2 regions of the Ureibacillus sp. FSL K6-2830 genome follow, and region 2 is predicted to be linked to the other one. Evidence: a T-box and tRNA genes for the amino acid it is inferred to sense, from the RefSeq annotation. Region 2 holds a T-box; the other holds one or more tRNA genes.
The links. The T-box of region 2 lies ahead of NSU17_RS14475 (valine--tRNA ligase). A T-box ahead of a tRNA ligase gene usually reads a tRNA of that ligase, here a tRNA-Val.

Region 1 (8,876 bases), 1.2 Mb from region 2:
AGCTCGCGTACCGCTTTAATGGGCGAACAGCCCAACCCTTGGGACCGACTACAGCCCCAGGATGCGATGAGCCGACATCGAGGTGCCAAACCTCCCCGTCGATGTGGACTCTTGGGGGAGATAAGCCTGTTATCCCCGGGGTAGCTTTTATCCGTTGAGCGATGGCCCTTCCATGCGGAACCACCGGATCACTAAGCCCGTCTTTCGACCCTGCTCGACTTGTAGGTCTCGCAGTCAAGCTCCCTTATGCCTTTACACTCTGCGAATGATTTCCAACCATTCTGAGGGAACCTTTGGGCGCCTCCGTTACCTTTTAGGAGGCGACCGCCCCAGTCAAACTGTCCACCTGACACTGTCTCCCAAGCCGATCAGGCTTGCGGGTTAGAATTTCAGTACAACCAGGGTAGTATCCCAAGGGCGCCTCCAGGGAAGCTGGCGCTCCCCCTTCTACGGCTCCTACCTATCCTGTACAAGTTGCACCGAAATTCAATATCAGGTTACAGTAAAGCTCCACGGGGTCTTTCCGTCCTGTCGCGGGTAACCTGCATCTTCACAGGTACTATAATTTCACCGAGTCTCTCGTTGAGACAGTGCCCAGATCGTTACGCCTTTCGTGCGGGTCGGAACTTACCCGACAAGGAATTTCGCTACCTTAGGACCGTTATAGTTACGGCCGCCGTTTACTGGGGCTTCAATTCGGAGCTTCGCTTGCGCTAACTCCTCCTCTTAACCTTCCAGCACCGGGCAGGCGTCAGCCCCTATACTTCACCTTACGGTTTTGCAGAGACCTGTGTTTTTGCTAAACAGTCGCCTGGGCCTATTCACTGCGGCTCATCAGGGCTTGCACCCCAATGAGCACCCCTTCTCCCGAAGTTACGGGGTCATTTTGCCGAGTTCCTTAACGAGAGTTCTCTCGCTCACCTTAGGATTCTCTCCTCGACTACCTGTGTCGGTTTGCGGTACGGGCACCTCCCGCCTCGCTAGAGGCTTTTCTTGGCAGTGTGAAATCAGGAACTTCGCGCATAACGCGCTCCCCATCACAGCTCGGCGTATTAGGAAGCGGATTTGCCTACTTCCACGCCTTGCTGCTTGGACACGCTCGACCAACGGCGTGCATTCCCTATCCTCCTGCGTCCCCCCATCACTCAAACGGCGGGGAGGTGGTACAGGAATATCAACCTGTTGTCCATCGTCTACGCCTTTCGGCCTCGACTTAGGTCCCGACTAACCCTGAGCGGACGAGCCTTCCTCAGGAAACCTTAGTCATTCGGTGGATGGGATTCTCACCCATCTTTCGCTACTCATACCGGCATTCTCACTTCTAAGCGCTCCACCAGTCCTTCCGGTCTGACTTCGACGCACTTAGAACGCTCTCCTACCACTCGTGCAACGCACGAATCCACAGCTTCGGTGAATCGTTTAGCCCCGATACATTTTCGGCGCAGCGTCACTCGACCAGTGAGCTATTACGCACTCTTTAAATGATGGCTGCTTCTAAGCCAACATCCTGGTTGTCTAAGCAACGCCACATCCTTTTCCACTTAACGATTACTTTGGGACCTTAGCTGGTGGTCTGGGCTGTTTCCCTTTTGACCACGGATCTTATCACTCGTAGTCTGACTCCCGTGTATAAATAGCTGGCATTCGGAGTTTGTCTGAATTCGGTAACCCGAGGTGGGCCCCTAGTCCAAACAGTGCTCTACCTCCAGTATTCTTCACACGAGGCTAGCCCTAAAGCTATTTCGGAGAGAACCAGCTATCTCCAAGTTCGATTGGAATTTCTCCGCTACCCACACCTCATCCCCGCACTTTTCAACGTGCGTGGGTTCGGGCCTCCAGTGAGTGTTACCTCACCTTCACCCTGGACATGGGTAGATCACCTGGTTTCGGGTCTACGACCACGTACTCAAAACGCCCTATTCAGACTCGCTTTCGCTGCGGCTCCGCATTTTCTGCTTAACCTTGCACGTAATCGTAACTCGCCGGTTCATTCTACAAAAGGCACGCCATCACCCGTTAACGGGCTCTGACTACTTGTAGGCACACGGTTTCAGGTTCTCTTTCACTCCCCTCCCGGGGTGCTTTTCACCTTTCCCTCACGGTACTGGTTCACTATCGGTCACTAGGGAGTATTTAGCCTTGGGAGATGGTCCTCCCGGATTCCGACGGAATTTCACGTGTTCCGCCGTACTCAGGATCCACTCAGGAGAGGATGGATTTTCGACTACAGGGCTTTTACCTTCTCTGGCCGTCCTTTCCAGAACGGTTCATCTAATCCATCCTTTTGTAACTCCGTATAGAGTGTCCTACAACCCCAAGAGGCAAGCCTCTTGGTTTGGGCTGTTCCCGTTTCGCTCGCCGCTACTCAGGGAATCGATTTTTCTTTCTTCTCCTCCAGGTACTTAGATGTTTCAGTTCCCTGGGTGTGCCTTCTTAACGCTATGGATTCACGTTAAGATACTGTTCCATTACGAACAGTGGGTTCCCCCATTCGGAAATCTCCGGATCAAAGCTTACTTACAGCTCCCCGAAGCATATCGGTGTTAGTCCCGTCCTTCATCGGCTCCTAGTGCCAAGGCATCCACCGTGCGCCCTTAACAACTTAACCTTTACGGTTTTCGATACGCTGCGCAATACTTCGTCAATTTCGCTCGTTCGAATCCTCATGTACGCATATAGTACACTCCGGTTCTCACTCGCTCATTCCCTTGTCTTGCTTGCGTCTCGCAACCCTTACGGCTTTAATCCACGTCGCATTTACGTCGTGTTAGCCTAGTTGTTTGCGCTTTACAGTAAATTGCTTGCTTTCAATGTCGTTTATCCAGTTTTCAAAGAACAACACTATAACTTTGAAGGTCATAAACCTTCAAAACTGAACACAAAACGCTAATGCTTCCGTAAATATCCTTAGAAAGGAGGTGATCCAGCCGCACCTTCCGATACGGCTACCTTGTTACGACTTCACCCCAATCATCTGTCCCACCTTCGGCGGCTGGCTCCCGAAAGGGTTACCTCACCGACTTCGGGTGTTACAGACTCTCGTGGTGTGACGGGCGGTGTGTACAAGGCCCGGGAACGTATTCACCGCGGCATGCTGATCCGCGATTACTAGCGATTCCGGCTTCATGCAGGCGAGTTGCAGCCTGCAATCCGAACTGAGAACGGTTTTTTCGGATTGGCTCCGTCTCGCGACTTCGCGACCGTTTGTACCGTCCATTGTAGCACGTGTGTAGCCCAGGTCATAAGGGGCATGATGATTTGACGTCATCCCCACCTTCCTCCGTATTTGTACGGCAGTCTCCTTAGAGTGCCCAACTGAATGATGGCAACTAAGGACAAGGGTTGCGCTCGTTGCGGGACTTAACCCAACATCTCACGACACGAGCTGACGACAACCATGCACCACCTGTCACCGCTGTCCCCGAAGGGAAGGCTATGTCTCCATAGCGGTCAGCGGGATGTCAAGACCTGGTAAGGTTCTTCGCGTTGCTTCGAATTAAACCACATGCTCCACCGCTTGTGCGGGCCCCCGTCAATTCCTTTGAGTTTCAGTCTTGCGACCGTACTCCCCAGGCGGAGTGCTTAATGCGTTAGCTGCAGCACTAAGGGGTGGAAACCCCCTAACACTTAGCACTCATCGTTTACGGCGTGGACTACCAGGGTATCTAATCCTGTTTGCTCCCCACGCTTTCGCGCCTCAGCGTCAGTTACAGGCCAGGAAGCCGCCTTCGCCACTGGTGTTCCTCCATATCTCTACGCATTTCACCGCTACACATGGAATTCCGCTTCCCTCTCCTGCACTCAAGTCTCCCAGTTTCCAATGACCCTCCCCGGTTAAGCCGGGGGCTTTCACATCAGACTTAAGAAACCGCCTGCGCGCGCTTTACGCCCAATAATTCCGGACAACGCTTGCCACCTACGTATTACCGCGGCTGCTGGCACGTAGTTAGCCGTGGCTTTCTAGTAAGGTACCGTCAAGGTGCAGCCAGTTACTACTGCACTTGTTCTTCCCTTACAACAGAGCTTTACGATCCGAAGACCTTCTTCGCTCACGCGGCGTTGCTCCATCAGGCTTTCGCCCATTGTGGAAGATTCCCTACTGCTGCCTCCCGTAGGAGTCTGGGCCGTGTCTCAGTCCCAGTGTGGCCGATCACCCTCTCAGGTCGGCTACGCATCGTCGCCTTGGTAGGCCGTTACCCCACCAACAAGCTAATGCGCCGCGGGCCCATCCTATAGTGATAGCAGAACCATCTTTCAACATCAAAGCATGCACTTTGATGTGTTATCCGGTATTAGCACGCGTTTCCGCGAGTTATCCCAGTCTATAGGGCAGGTTACCCACGTGTTACTCACCCGTCCGCCGCTAACCTCATGAAAGCTAGGCTTTCAATTGGTTCGCTCGACTTGCATGTATTAGGCACGCCGCCAGCGTTCGTCCTGAGCCAGGATCAAACTCTCCATAAAAGAAAATTTGATTTGCTCAAAAATTGAATGTCCGAATCTAGTTTGTCAACGAGGGTTAACAACTAGATAATTTATTACATTAACGTTTTGTTGTTCAGTTTTCAAGGTTCATGGTGGAGCATAGCGGGATCGAACCGCTGACCTCCTGCGTGCAAGGCAGGCGCTCTCCCAGCTGAGCTAATGCCCCAATATAATGTATGGTCGGGAAGACAGGATTCGAACCTGCGACCCCTTGGTCCCAAACCAAGTGCTCTACCAAGCTGAGCTACTTCCCGATTTTATGGCGCGCCAGGCAGGAGTCGAACCCACAACCTTCTGATCCGTAGTCAGACGCTCTATCCAATTGAGCTACTGGCGCTAACTTCTATTTTACATGGTGCCGAGGACCGGAGTCGAACCGGTACGGTAGTCACCTACCGCAGGATTTTAAGTCCTGTGCGTCTGCCAATTCCGCCACCCCGGCATTATTGGAGCGGAAGACGGGGTTCGAACCCGCGACCCCCACCTTGGCAAGGTGGTGTTCTACCACTGAACTACTTCCGCAATAATTATATTTTAAATGGTGCGGGTGGAGGGAGTCGAACCCCCACGCCGTGAGGCGCTAGATCCTAAGTCTAGTGCGTCTGCCAATTCCGCCACACCCGCAAAATGGTGAGCCATGAAGGACTTGAACCTTCGACCCTCTGATTAAAAGTCAGATGCTCTACCACTGAGCTAATGGCTCATGATGGTGCCGGCGAAAGGAATCGAACCCTCAACCTACTGATTACAAGTCAGTTGCTCTGCCAATTGAGCTACACCGGCATGATATGGTGGAGGATGACGGGATCGAACCGCCGACCCCCTGCTTGTAAGGCAGGTGCTCTCCCAGCTGAGCTAATCCTCCATATATTAGCCTAGCAACGTCCTACTCTCACAAGGGGAAGCCCCTTACTACCATCGGCGCTAAAGAGCTTAACTTCCGTGTTCGGTATGGGAACGGGTGTATCCTCTTTGCCATCGTCACTAGACTATTTGTTTTGAGACAAGAACTATTATATCACTTAATCAAAGAATTGCAAGTGTTTTTTTAAAATAATTTTTGTTCTCTCAAAACTGGATAACGACATTGAAATGATTGGTTAAGTCCTCGATCGATTAGTATCCGTCAGCTCCACACGTCACCGTGCTTCCACCTCGGACCTATCTACCTCATCGTCTTTGAGGGATCTTACTTGCTTATGCAATGGGAAATCTCATCTTGAGGGGGGCTTCATGCTTAGATGCTTTCAGCACTTATCCCGTCCACACATAGCTACCCAGCGGTGCCTTTGGCAAGACAACTGGTACACCAGCGGTGTGTCCATCCCGGTCCTCTCGTACTAAGGACAGCTCCTCTCAAATTTCCTACGCCCACGACGGATAGGGACCGAACTGTCTCACGACGTTCTGAACCCAGCTCGCGTACCGCTTTAATGGGCGAACAGCCCAACCCTTGGGACCGACTACAGCCCCAGGATGCGATGAGCCGACATCGAGGTGCCAAACCTCCCCGTCGATGTGGACTCTTGGGGGAGATAAGCCTGTTATCCCCGGGGTAGCTTTTATCCGTTGAGCGATGGCCCTTCCATGCGGAACCACCGGATCACTAAGCCCGTCTTTCGACCCTGCTCGACTTGTAGGTCTCGCAGTCAAGCTCCCTTATGCCTTTACACTCTGCGAATGATTTCCAACCATTCTGAGGGAACCTTTGGGCGCCTCCGTTACCTTTTAGGAGGCGACCGCCCCAGTCAAACTGTCCACCTGACACTGTCTCCCAAGCCGATCAGGCTTGCGGGTTAGAATTTCAGTACAACCAGGGTAGTATCCCAAGGGCGCCTCCAGGGAAGCTGGCGCTCCCCCTTCTACGGCTCCTACCTATCCTGTACAAGTTGCACCGAAATTCAATATCAGGTTACAGTAAAGCTCCACGGGGTCTTTCCGTCCTGTCGCGGGTAACCTGCATCTTCACAGGTACTATAATTTCACCGAGTCTCTCGTTGAGACAGTGCCCAGATCGTTACGCCTTTCGTGCGGGTCGGAACTTACCCGACAAGGAATTTCGCTACCTTAGGACCGTTATAGTTACGGCCGCCGTTTACTGGGGCTTCAATTCGGAGCTTCGCTTGCGCTAACTCCTCCTCTTAACCTTCCAGCACCGGGCAGGCGTCAGCCCCTATACTTCACCTTACGGTTTTGCAGAGACCTGTGTTTTTGCTAAACAGTCGCCTGGGCCTATTCACTGCGGCTCATCAGGGCTTGCACCCCAATGAGCACCCCTTCTCCCGAAGTTACGGGGTCATTTTGCCGAGTTCCTTAACGAGAGTTCTCTCGCTCACCTTAGGATTCTCTCCTCGACTACCTGTGTCGGTTTGCGGTACGGGCACCTCCCGCCTCGCTAGAGGCTTTTCTTGGCAGTGTGAAATCAGGAACTTCGCGCATAACGCGCTCCCCATCACAGCTCGGCGTATTAGGAAGCGGATTTGCCTACTTCCACGCCTTGCTGCTTGGACACGCTCGACCAACGGCGTGCATTCCCTATCCTCCTGCGTCCCCCCATCACTCAAACGGCGGGGAGGTGGTACAGGAATATCAACCTGTTGTCCATCGTCTACGCCTTTCGGCCTCGACTTAGGTCCCGACTAACCCTGAGCGGACGAGCCTTCCTCAGGAAACCTTAGTCATTCGGTGGATGGGATTCTCACCCATCTTTCGCTACTCATACCGGCATTCTCACTTCTAAGCGCTCCACCAGTCCTTCCGGTCTGACTTCGACGCACTTAGAACGCTCTCCTACCACTCGTGCAACGCACGAATCCACAGCTTCGGTGAATCGTTTAGCCCCGATACATTTTCGGCGCAGCGTCACTCGACCAGTGAGCTATTACGCACTCTTTAAATGATGGCTGCTTCTAAGCCAACATCCTGGTTGTCTAAGCAACGCCACATCCTTTTCCACTTAACGATTACTTTGGGACCTTAGCTGGTGGTCTGGGCTGTTTCCCTTTTGACCACGGATCTTATCACTCGTAGTCTGACTCCCGTGTATAAATAGCTGGCATTCGGAGTTTGTCTGAATTCGGTAACCCGAGGTGGGCCCCTAGTCCAAACAGTGCTCTACCTCCAGTATTCTTCACACGAGGCTAGCCCTAAAGCTATTTCGGAGAGAACCAGCTATCTCCAAGTTCGATTGGAATTTCTCCGCTACCCACACCTCATCCCCGCACTTTTCAACGTGCGTGGGTTCGGGCCTCCAGTGAGTGTTACCTCACCTTCACCCTGGACATGGGTAGATCACCTGGTTTCGGGTCTACGACCACGTACTCAAAACGCCCTATTCAGACTCGCTTTCGCTGCGGCTCCGCATTTTCTGCTTAACCTTGCACGTAATCGTAACTCGCCGGTTCATTCTACAAAAGGCACGCCATCACCCGTTAACGGGCTCTGACTACTTGTAGGCACACGGTTTCAGGTTCTCTTTCACTCCCCTCCCGGGGTGCTTTTCACCTTTCCCTCACGGTACTGGTTCACTATCGGTCACTAGGGAGTATTTAGCCTTGGGAGATGGTCCTCCCGGATTCCGACGGAATTTCACGTGTTCCGCCGTACTCAGGATCCACTCAGGAGAGGATGGATTTTCGACTACAGGGCTTTTACCTTCTCTGGCCGTCCTTTCCAGAACGGTTCGTCTAACCCATCCTTTTGTAACTCCGTATAGAGTGTCCTACAACCCCAAGAGGCAAGCCTCTTGGTTTGGGCTGTTCCCGTTTCGCTCGCCGCTACTCAGGGAATCGATTTTTCTTTCTTCTCCTCCAGGTACTTAGATGTTTCAGTTCCCTGGGTGTGCCTTCTTAACGCTATGGATTCACGTTAAGATACTGTTCCATTACGAACAGTGGGTTCCCCCATTCGGAAATCTCCGGATCAAAGCTTACTTACAGCTCCCCGAAGCATATCGGTGTTAGTCCCGTCCTTCATCGGCTCCTAGTGCCAAGGCATCCACCGTGCGCCCTTAACAACTTAACCTTTACGGTTTTCGATACGCTGCGCAATACTTCGTCAATTTCGCTCGTTCGAATCCTCATGTACGCATATAGTACACTCCGGTTCTCACTCGCTCATTCCCTTGTCTTGCTTGCGTCTCGCAACCCTTACGGCTTTAATCCACGTCGCATTTACGTCGTGTTAGCCTAGTTGTTTGCGCTTTACAGTAAATTGCTTGCTTTCAATGTCGTTTATCCAGTTTTCAAAGAACAACACTATAACTTTGAAGGTCATAAACCTTCAAAACTGAACACAAAACGCTAATGCTTCCGTAAATATCCTTAGAAAGGAGGTGATCCAGCCGCACCTTCCGATACGGCTACCTTGTTACGACTTCACCCCAATCATCT
Region 2 (8,876 bases):
TTTACGATTTGATGGGCACCCATCATCTTTAATGATATATCTAACTTCACATTGCCTAAATGGTACGTAAAATGCTGATTTGATGTATTCAACGTAATATTCGACACGAAAAAGTCTTCCCCATAAACAAATATAGGAGCTAGTTTTTGTTCTGCTTCGTGACGAATAATATTCATTGCTTCTTCATCCTGAACGGCGGTAACCACAGGTATATTTTTTTTAATAATCCCCGCTTTTTGATAGGCAATTTCTGTTAAAGTATCCCCAAGTATTTCAGTATGATCTAGAGATACTGTTGTAATAATAGAACATAATGGTGTGATGATATTTGTACAATCGAAACGGCCACCTATTCCAGCTTCAATAAGTGCAATATCAACTTCTTCTTCTGCAAAATACATAAACGCGATAAGTGTCATTAGTTCAAAAAAGCTAGGATAATACTCTCCCAGTTCATCAATAATTTTAAATAGCTGATTCGCAAGGGATAAAAATCGTTCATCTGGAATATCTATACCATTAATGGTGATTCGTTCATTCACCCGTTCTAAATGCGGTGATGTAAAGGTTCCTACTTTATATTGAGCATGTTGTAAAATTTCCTTTAAATAATTTAAAGTAGAACCTTTCCCATTCGAACCAGCAATATGTATAAACTTGACTTTTTCATGGGGATTGTTAATAAGTGGCAAAATTTTGTTCATTACCTGAAAAGGTTCCCCTTTATGCTTTTCAGCCTTTAAACCAAACATAAAATTCGTACATTCTTCCATTGATGTAAACAAATAACCCCGCCTCCTAACCATCATAATTTTACTCCAAAAGGAATGGCGTATCATCAAAGAAATGATTTTTGATAATAAATAAACTGCCTATGTAGATAACTCACTAGCTTGTGAGGATACATCTTTTGTTTGCGCAGATAGAATCCCTAGTCCTGTAAATATCAATCTACTTGTGCAGATAACATCCTTGCTCGTGGCTCGTGCGAGTGAATTTTTCACTTGTGCAGATAACACACTAGCTTGTGCAGTTAGATTCCACACTCGTGTAGATAACACCCCTGCTCGTGCGGTTGAATCCTCCACTTGTGCAGATAACACACTAGCTTGTGCAGTTGGATTCCACACTCGTGTAGATAACACCCCTGCTCGTGCGAGTGGATTTTCCGCTTGCGCAGATAACACACTAGCTTGTGCAGTTGGATTCCATACTCGTGTAGATAACACCCCTGCTCGTGCGGTTGAATCCTCCACTTGTGCAGATCCACTCTTGTTCGTTCACATTACACCAACTAGCTCAGATACAATTCCCTCTCGTTTGAATATATCCTTAGCTTGTACAGATTACTCCACCGGCACATGAAAAAATTCGCCAAGCCGAAAAAATACTTCAGCTTGAGCGAATTTCAAAATCAAAAAATGATTACATTTGCTTCAATTCATCCAAACGTTTTTTCACTGTATCATATTTTTCTTGATAGTCAGCAAGTTTTTCACGTTCTTTAGCAACTAGTGCTTCCGGAGCTTTTTTCACGAAGTTCTCGTTGGAAAGCTTGCCAGATACTAATTTTACTTCCTTCGCCCATTTATCTAACTCTTTTTCAAGACGTGCAATTTCTTCTTCTAAGTTAATGAGCCCTGCTAACGGCAAGAATAGCTCTGCACCTGTCACAACTGCTGTCATCGATTTTTCAGGTGTTGCAACCTGTTCCCCAATCACTAATTGTTCTGGATTACAGAACTTCTCAATATAAGCTTTATTGTCCTCTAGAATTTTTACTGTTTCCGCATCTTTCGCTTTAATAAATAAAGGAACTTTTTTGCTGATTGGCGTATTCACTTCTGCACGGATATTTCGAACTGAACGTATAATGTCCATAAGAAGTTTCATATGATTAGATTCTTCTTTGAAATTAAATTCTGGTCTTACTTTTGGCCACTCAGCAACAGTGATGGATTCTCCTTCATGTGGAAGGTGTTGCCAAATTTCTTCTGTAATGAATGGCATCATTGGATGAAGTAGGCGCATTGTATTGTCAAGCACATACGCAAGTACGGAGCGAGTTGTAAGTTTTGCCGCTTCATCGTCTCCATATAGTGGAAGCTTCGCCATTTCAATATACCATGAACAGAAGTCATCCCAAATGAAGTTGTACAATTCACGCCCAACTTCACCGAACTCATAACGTTCAGCTAAGTCTGTTACTTTTTCAATCGTTTCATTTAATCGTGTCAAAATCCATTTATCGCTAACACTCAATTCACCGGATAAATCAATTTCTTCGTATTTTAAACCGTTCATATTCATGAGTGCAAAGCGAGATGCATTCCAAATTTTATTTGCAAAATTCCAAATCGCTTCGACTTTTTCATTCGTATAACGTAAGTCTTGACCTGGTGTAGAGCCGGTTGCTAAGAAGTAGCGTAGAGAGTCTGCACCGTACTGGTCAATCACATCCATTGGGTCTACACCGTTTCCAAGGGACTTACTCATTTTACGTCCTTCCCCGTCACGAACTAAGCCATGAATGAGCACGTCTTTAAATGGGCGGTTTCCTGTAAATTCGAGCCCTTGGAAAATCATGCGGGATACCCAGAAGAAGATGATGTCATAACCTGTAACGAGCGTATTTGTTGGATAATAGCGTTGATATAATTCATGATGTGTATCCGGCCAACCCATTGTTGAGAATGGCCATAATGCACTAGAGAACCACGTATCTAATACGTCCGGATCTTGCGTCCAATTTTCCGCATCTTTAGGTGGTTCTTTTCCAACATAAATTTCACCCGTTTCATTATGATACCAAGCAGGAATTTGATGGCCCCACCAAAGCTGACGAGAAATACACCAGTCTTTAATATTTTCCATCCAATGAATATACGTATTTTCAAAGCGTGGTGGAACAAAATTCACTTTATTTTCTTCATCTTGTTGAAGTTTTAATGCCGCTTCTGCAAGAGGCTTCATTTTTACGAACCATTGTTTAGATAAATAAGGCTCGACTATTGCCCCAGAACGCTCAGAGTGTCCAACGGAATGCGTATGTTCCTCAATTTTTATTAAGTAGCCTTGTTGTTTTAAGTCTTCCACAATTTGCTTGCGGCATTCAAATCGGTCTAAACCTTGATATTTGCCAGCATTTTCGTTCATTGTACCGTCTTCATTCATTACTAAAATTCGTTCTAAATTGTGACGGTTTCCTACTTCAAAGTCATTTGGATCATGGGCTGGTGTAATTTTCACAACACCTGTACCAAATTCCATATCCACATATTCATCTGCTACGATTGGAATTTCACGATTGACAAGCGGTAAGATTACTGTTTTGCCGATGTACGGTTTATAACGTTCATCTTCAGGATGAACAGCTACAGCAGTATCCCCAAGCATTGTTTCAGGTCGTGTAGTAGCAACTTCCAAATAACCTGAGCCGTCCGCAAGCGGATATTTCATATGATAGAAGGCACCAGGGATTTCTTTATAAATTACTTCGATATCTGATAAAGCAGTTTTTGCTTCCGGGTCCCAGTTGATGATGCGTTCGCCGCGATAAATGTATCCTTTTTCATAAAGACGTACGAACACTTCTTTTACAGCATCAGATAAACCTTCATCCAATGTGAAACGCTCTTTTGTATAGTCCAATGACAATCCTAATTTTGCCCATTGTTCACGAATATGGCTAGCATATTCTTCCTTCCATTCCCACGTTTTTTCAAGGAATTTTTCACGACCCAAATCGTAGCGACTTTTTCCTTCTTCACGCAACTTCGCTTCTACTTTTGCTTGTGTTGCAATTCCAGCATGGTCCATACCTGGAAGCCATAATGCATCATATCCTTGCATCCGTTTCATGCGAATAATAATATCTTGCAATGTTGTATCCCAAGCGTGACCAAGATGCAGTTTTCCTGTTACGTTTGGTGGTGGAATAACAATGGAATATGGTTTTTTGTCACTATTTGGATCTGCTTCGAAAAATTTCCCTTCTAGCCACCATTTATAACGACCTTGTTCAACTGAATTTGGATCGTACTTAGTTGGCATTGTCACGTTTTCTGACATGAATGTTCCTCCTTTAGTTGATTGAATTTTGGCAAAATAAAAAACTCCTTATCCCAAAAAGGACGAAGGAGTTTCGCGGTACCACCTTTTTTCCATTTAGACAATAAATGTCTAAATAGCGCTCATCTCGATAACGGTGTTCAACCGACTTTTACTACTTCAATTTCATAAAAGTTGCTCCATGGCTACCTTCAAATGCGTGCATGCGGAAACTTTTCAGCTACCGTTTCCTCTCTTTAGCATGCAACATCATTTTACTCTTCCAATTCATCGCATCAATGTGTATTCAACTGCTTAAATCATTGTATAAAATTTAGCAGCAGTTTTCAAGTTTGAAGGAAATGAAAGGAGTGATTTCCATGTCATTATTCCACAAAAGACGAAAAAGTTATAATCCTTGGTTATTACCACCTTGGCTTCGAAAAATACGTTTTTTTGCAAAAAGCATTTGTATCCCAATTACAATTTTTCAAGCTATTCGCGTCGTTTTTATTCCTACGACAGGTGATGTATTACTGCTATTTCTACTTGCCCTCATTTCATGGTTGTTATGGACGGATATGATCTAAATTTCAATACGCTATAATTTTCAGAAAGCTCATTATAGAAGTCATCTGAATCAGAAGGAAGCTTAAACTTTTCATCAATGAATAGTTTACTAGATGATTCATTAACTAATTTTACTTCTTCCGTTTCTTTTCGAATTTTTTTTGCTTCTTCCACAAAGTTATATTCTTCAGGTGGTTCTACGGAAATGGACGGATTTTCATGTAGAGTAAATTCATCAGAATCCTGTAATCGTTGATTTTCATTCATTTTCGACGAATGGTCAGTAGTTTCAATCGTTCTTTGGGTTGTTTGTTGCAATGGTTCATTTACTAGTGGATGTTCTAATGTAGATGGCGGCTGGTCAGTTTTGGCTCTTTCTAATACTTCTCCTGTATTAGCCGCCACAACGGCTACTCGTTCAGCTACCTTCTCTTCAGATTCTACTTGGAATAATGCACCTACTACCGGTTCATCAAATGTGCATTTTACTTCCCATTTAAACGTACAGCTTGAGCCATCATATACAAAAAAGGATATATCATCAACAAGCAATTCTGGTCGACAATCTTTTGCAACTTTCTCACGAGGTAAATCAACTTCTAAAGGCAATGCGTATTCAAAGTAACCTTCATCACCTTTTAAATCTAAATGTTCAATTAACGTACCTTCGCTATAATCTGGCTTTATTTTTGGATTAAACTTCACTGTTGCTTTAATATGATAAATGCCTGTTAAACGAAGAGATTCTTCTAATTCTGTTTGTTGCCAACGCGGGATGACTTGGACCGAAACAACTTCTTCTACAATCCCATAAGCTTCTGGAAAAATAAATTGCGTCATCATTTCCCAATTGATTTTTGCCATATGTTTCCCTCCCGTAATACTCTATGCCCGAGAATCGGAAGTATGATTAAAGAATTAAAAATCCCTCATTACTTTATAAAATAAAAAAGAGTGTCTCTTCCTTATCAACGGAAAAGACACTCTAATTATTATCGAGCTAATTTTGCAAATACTTTGTGGAATGCATCTACCGTTTTTGCGATATGTTCTTCCGTATGTGCAGTTGAAATAAACAATCCTTCAAATTGGGAAGGTGGTAAGTATATTCCTTCTTCGAGCATGAGTCGATAGAACTCAGCAAATAATGTTAAATCGGAAGTTTGGGCAGATTTAAAATCAACTACATCTTCATTTGTTAAGAATAATCCAATCATACTTCCCGCGCGATTTATTGTATGCGGAATGTTATATTTTGTTGCCGCTTCACGAATTCCAGCTTCTAATTGGTCACCTAATTTTTTAAAGTAGTCATAAGATTCAGGTGTTAAACGGGATAATGTTTCAATTCCAGCAGTCATCGCGAGAGGGTTACCTGATAATGTTCCTGCTTGATACACTGGTCCACTTGGCGCAACCTTTTCCATGATTTCCCGCTTACCAGCATAAGCACCTACAGGAAGTCCGCCTCCCACAACTTTTCCAAGGCATGTTAAATCTGGATCAATGCCATAGTAACCTTGAGCGCAGTGATAATCGACGCGGAATCCTGTCATCACTTCATCAAAAATAAGCAAAGCACCATATTGTTTCGTAATTTCACGTAAACCTTCTAAAAATCCTCGTTTCGGTGGAACAACCCCCATGTTCCCTGCAACAGGTTCTACAATAACCGCGGCAATGTTGTCACCTAATTTTTCAAATGTTGCTTTTACTGCTTCTAAATCATTATAAGGAACCGTTGTTGTATTTTTTGCAACGTCTGCAGGTACGCCAGGGCTGTCAGGTAAACCAAGTGTTGCAACACCTGATCCCGCTTTAATTAATAATGAATCTCCATGGCCATGGTAAGAACCTTCAAATTTCATTATAATGTTACGGCCTGTGTATCCTCGAGCTAGTCGAAGAGCAGCCATCGTCGCTTCTGTTCCAGATGAAACAAAACGAACCATTTCAACTGAAGGTACTCTTTCAATAACGATTTGTGCTAATTTGTTTTCTAATACTGTCGGTGCACCAAAAGAAGTTCCTTTTGCTGCTTGTTCTTGAATTGCTTTCACAACTTCTGGATGAGAGTGCCCTAAAATTAACGGCCCCCAGCTAAGCACATAATCGATATATTCGTTGCCGTCAATGTCACGAATAATGGCACCTTCCCCAGATTCAATAAATATCGGTTCTGCATTAACAGATTTGAATGCACGAACAGGGCTGTTCACCCCTCCAGGCATTAAATTTACTGCTTCTTTAAATGCTTTCACTGAATTTTCATAGGTACGCATTTTACTTCTCCTCCAACCAACGAGCTACATCTTTAGCATGATAAGTAATGATTAAGTCAGCACCCGCACGCTTCATTCCAAGTAAAGTTTCTAACACAACAGACTTTTCATCAATCCAGCCGTTTTGTGCTGCTGCTTTCACCATCGCATATTCTCCAGATACGTTGTATGCAACTACTGGAACTGGGAAATTGTTTTTCACATCTCGAATAATATCCATGTAAGCTAGAGCTGGTTTAACGATTAAGAAATCAGCTCCTTCTTCAATGTCGGATTCAGCTTCACGGAACGCTTCTAAACGATTGGCTGGATCCATTTGATATGTTTTGCGGTCGCCAAATTTCGGTGCTCCTTCCGCTGCTTCACGGAATGGTCCGTAATAGCTTGAAGCATATTTTACAGCATAGGACATGATTGGAACATCTTGGAATCCAGCTTCATCTAAAGCATGGCGAATGGCCACTACAAACCCATCCATCATATTGGAAGGTGCAATGATATCAGCTCCTGCTTTCGCTTGAGAAACAGCTGTGCGAGCTAATATATCAAGGGATGGGTCATTCAAAATTTTGTCCCCTTCCACTAAACCACAGTGACCATGATCAGTAAATTCACATAAACATGTATCTGCAATGACCATCAATTGAGGATATCTCTCTTTAATTTGTTGAGTCGCTTTTTGCACAATTCCATGGTCATGAAAAGCACCTGTTCCTTGTGCATCTTTATCAGCAGGAATTCCGAATAAAATCACTGATGGGATTCCAAGTGATACCACTTCATCAATCTCAGCATCTAAATTATCCAAAGAAAGTTGGTAGACACCTGGCATAGATTTTACTGGATTTTTAATGTTTTCGCCCTCAATCACGAAAATAGGGTAAATTAAATCTTCTTTGTGTAAATGGTTTTCTCTTACCATAGAACGAATTGTAGCGTTTGCACGTAATCTACGATGTCTTCTGAATTCAAATTGTGACATTATGATTCCTCTCCTTTTATAATCGCTTCAATAACTGATTGCATCGTATATTTCTTCGGAAAATATGTAACAACGGCACCATATTTTTCAACGGCACCTTTAGTTATGTGACCAATGCAAGCGATTTTCATTTGGTTCCATCCTACTTGTGAAACTGCAAATTTATTGAAACAATCTACCGCTGACGGACTGGCAAAAATAACAATTGGATCATTATTCGTTTGAATCGTCTTTACTAGCGTTTCAATGGATTTTCTATTTTCAATCGTTTTATATACCGTCCATTCGTCGATATGAAATGGCAGCCCTTTCTTTATGGTGCCCTTTGCTAATTCCCCTCTAATAAATAAACATTTTGGTGACGTACCACTTACAAAAGGGAATTCTTTTACAAATGTATCAGCGCTGAAAATAGTAGGCATGAAATGAACCGTAAAGCCATATTGTTCTAACAGTTTGGCCGTCTTTTCTCCTACAGCAGCAATTTTACTAGAAAAATGTGCCAAGTTAAAATGATGACGTTCTATTTTTTTATAAAAAAACTCAACACCATTTTGACTCGTAAAAATAAGCCAGTCATAGTTTAGGCAAGAAAATAGTCGCTCTTTGTCCTCTATACTAATTACTTCTTCAGTTTGTATGAGCGGACAAACTACCGCTTCTCCCCCAAGCTGATCGATTTCGTCTATAATAGACAACGTTTTTTTTGAACCAGTTAGGATTATCGTTTTTCCTTCCAAAGGTTTATGCATTGTTCTCCGCCTTCACCTTAGCGATTAAATCATAAGCACCTTGATCAGTTAAAAGTTGAGCAAGTTTATTTCCAATTTCTACCGGGTCATTTCCTTGAATTGTTTCTTTGTAACAAATCGCTCCATCAGGTGATGCCACAAGTCCCGTCATTGTGATGACATCTCCATCAACCGTTGCATATCCTGCAATCGGTACTTGACAACCTCCATCCATCGCAGCTAAAAACGTCCGCTCAGCAG

Region 1: it encodes a tRNA-Val, which carries the amino acid that the T-box ahead of NSU17_RS14475 (valine--tRNA ligase) is inferred to sense. The anticodon was not compared.

The regions. Positions count from the first base shown of each region.
Region 1 covers NZ_JBBOQR010000001.1:1,699,195-1,708,070, reverse strand. The annotation lists rRNA gene NSU17_RS08415 (23S ribosomal RNA) at 1-2,608, opposite strand, end outside; rRNA gene NSU17_RS08410 (16S ribosomal RNA) at 2,912-4,464, opposite strand; tRNA gene NSU17_RS08405 (tRNA-Ala) at 4,576-4,651, opposite strand; tRNA gene NSU17_RS08400 (tRNA-Pro) at 4,663-4,739, opposite strand; tRNA gene NSU17_RS08395 (tRNA-Arg) at 4,746-4,822, opposite strand; tRNA gene NSU17_RS08390 (tRNA-Leu) at 4,839-4,927, opposite strand; tRNA gene NSU17_RS08385 (tRNA-Gly) at 4,933-5,007, opposite strand; tRNA gene NSU17_RS08380 (tRNA-Leu) at 5,025-5,109, opposite strand; tRNA gene NSU17_RS08375 (tRNA-Lys) at 5,114-5,188, opposite strand; tRNA gene NSU17_RS08370 (tRNA-Thr) at 5,193-5,268, opposite strand; tRNA gene NSU17_RS08365 (tRNA-Val) at 5,275-5,350, opposite strand; rRNA gene rrf (5S ribosomal RNA) at 5,359-5,474, opposite strand; rRNA gene NSU17_RS08355 (23S ribosomal RNA) at 5,582-8,508, opposite strand; rRNA gene NSU17_RS08350 (16S ribosomal RNA) at 8,812-8,876, opposite strand, start outside.
Region 2 covers NZ_JBBOQR010000001.1:2,911,692-2,920,567, reverse strand. The annotation lists gene NSU17_RS14485 (bifunctional folylpolyglutamate synthase/dihydrofolate synthase) at 1-785, opposite strand, end outside; gene NSU17_RS14480 (hypothetical protein) at 873-1,256, opposite strand; gene NSU17_RS14475 (valine--tRNA ligase) at 1,426-4,071, opposite strand; T-box leader at 4,127-4,351, opposite strand; gene NSU17_RS14465 (hypothetical protein) at 4,606-5,484, opposite strand; gene hemL (glutamate-1-semialdehyde 2,1-aminomutase) at 5,613-6,902, opposite strand; gene hemB (porphobilinogen synthase) at 6,904-7,884, opposite strand; gene NSU17_RS14450 (uroporphyrinogen-III synthase) at 7,884-8,636, opposite strand; gene hemC (hydroxymethylbilane synthase) at 8,629-8,876, opposite strand, start outside.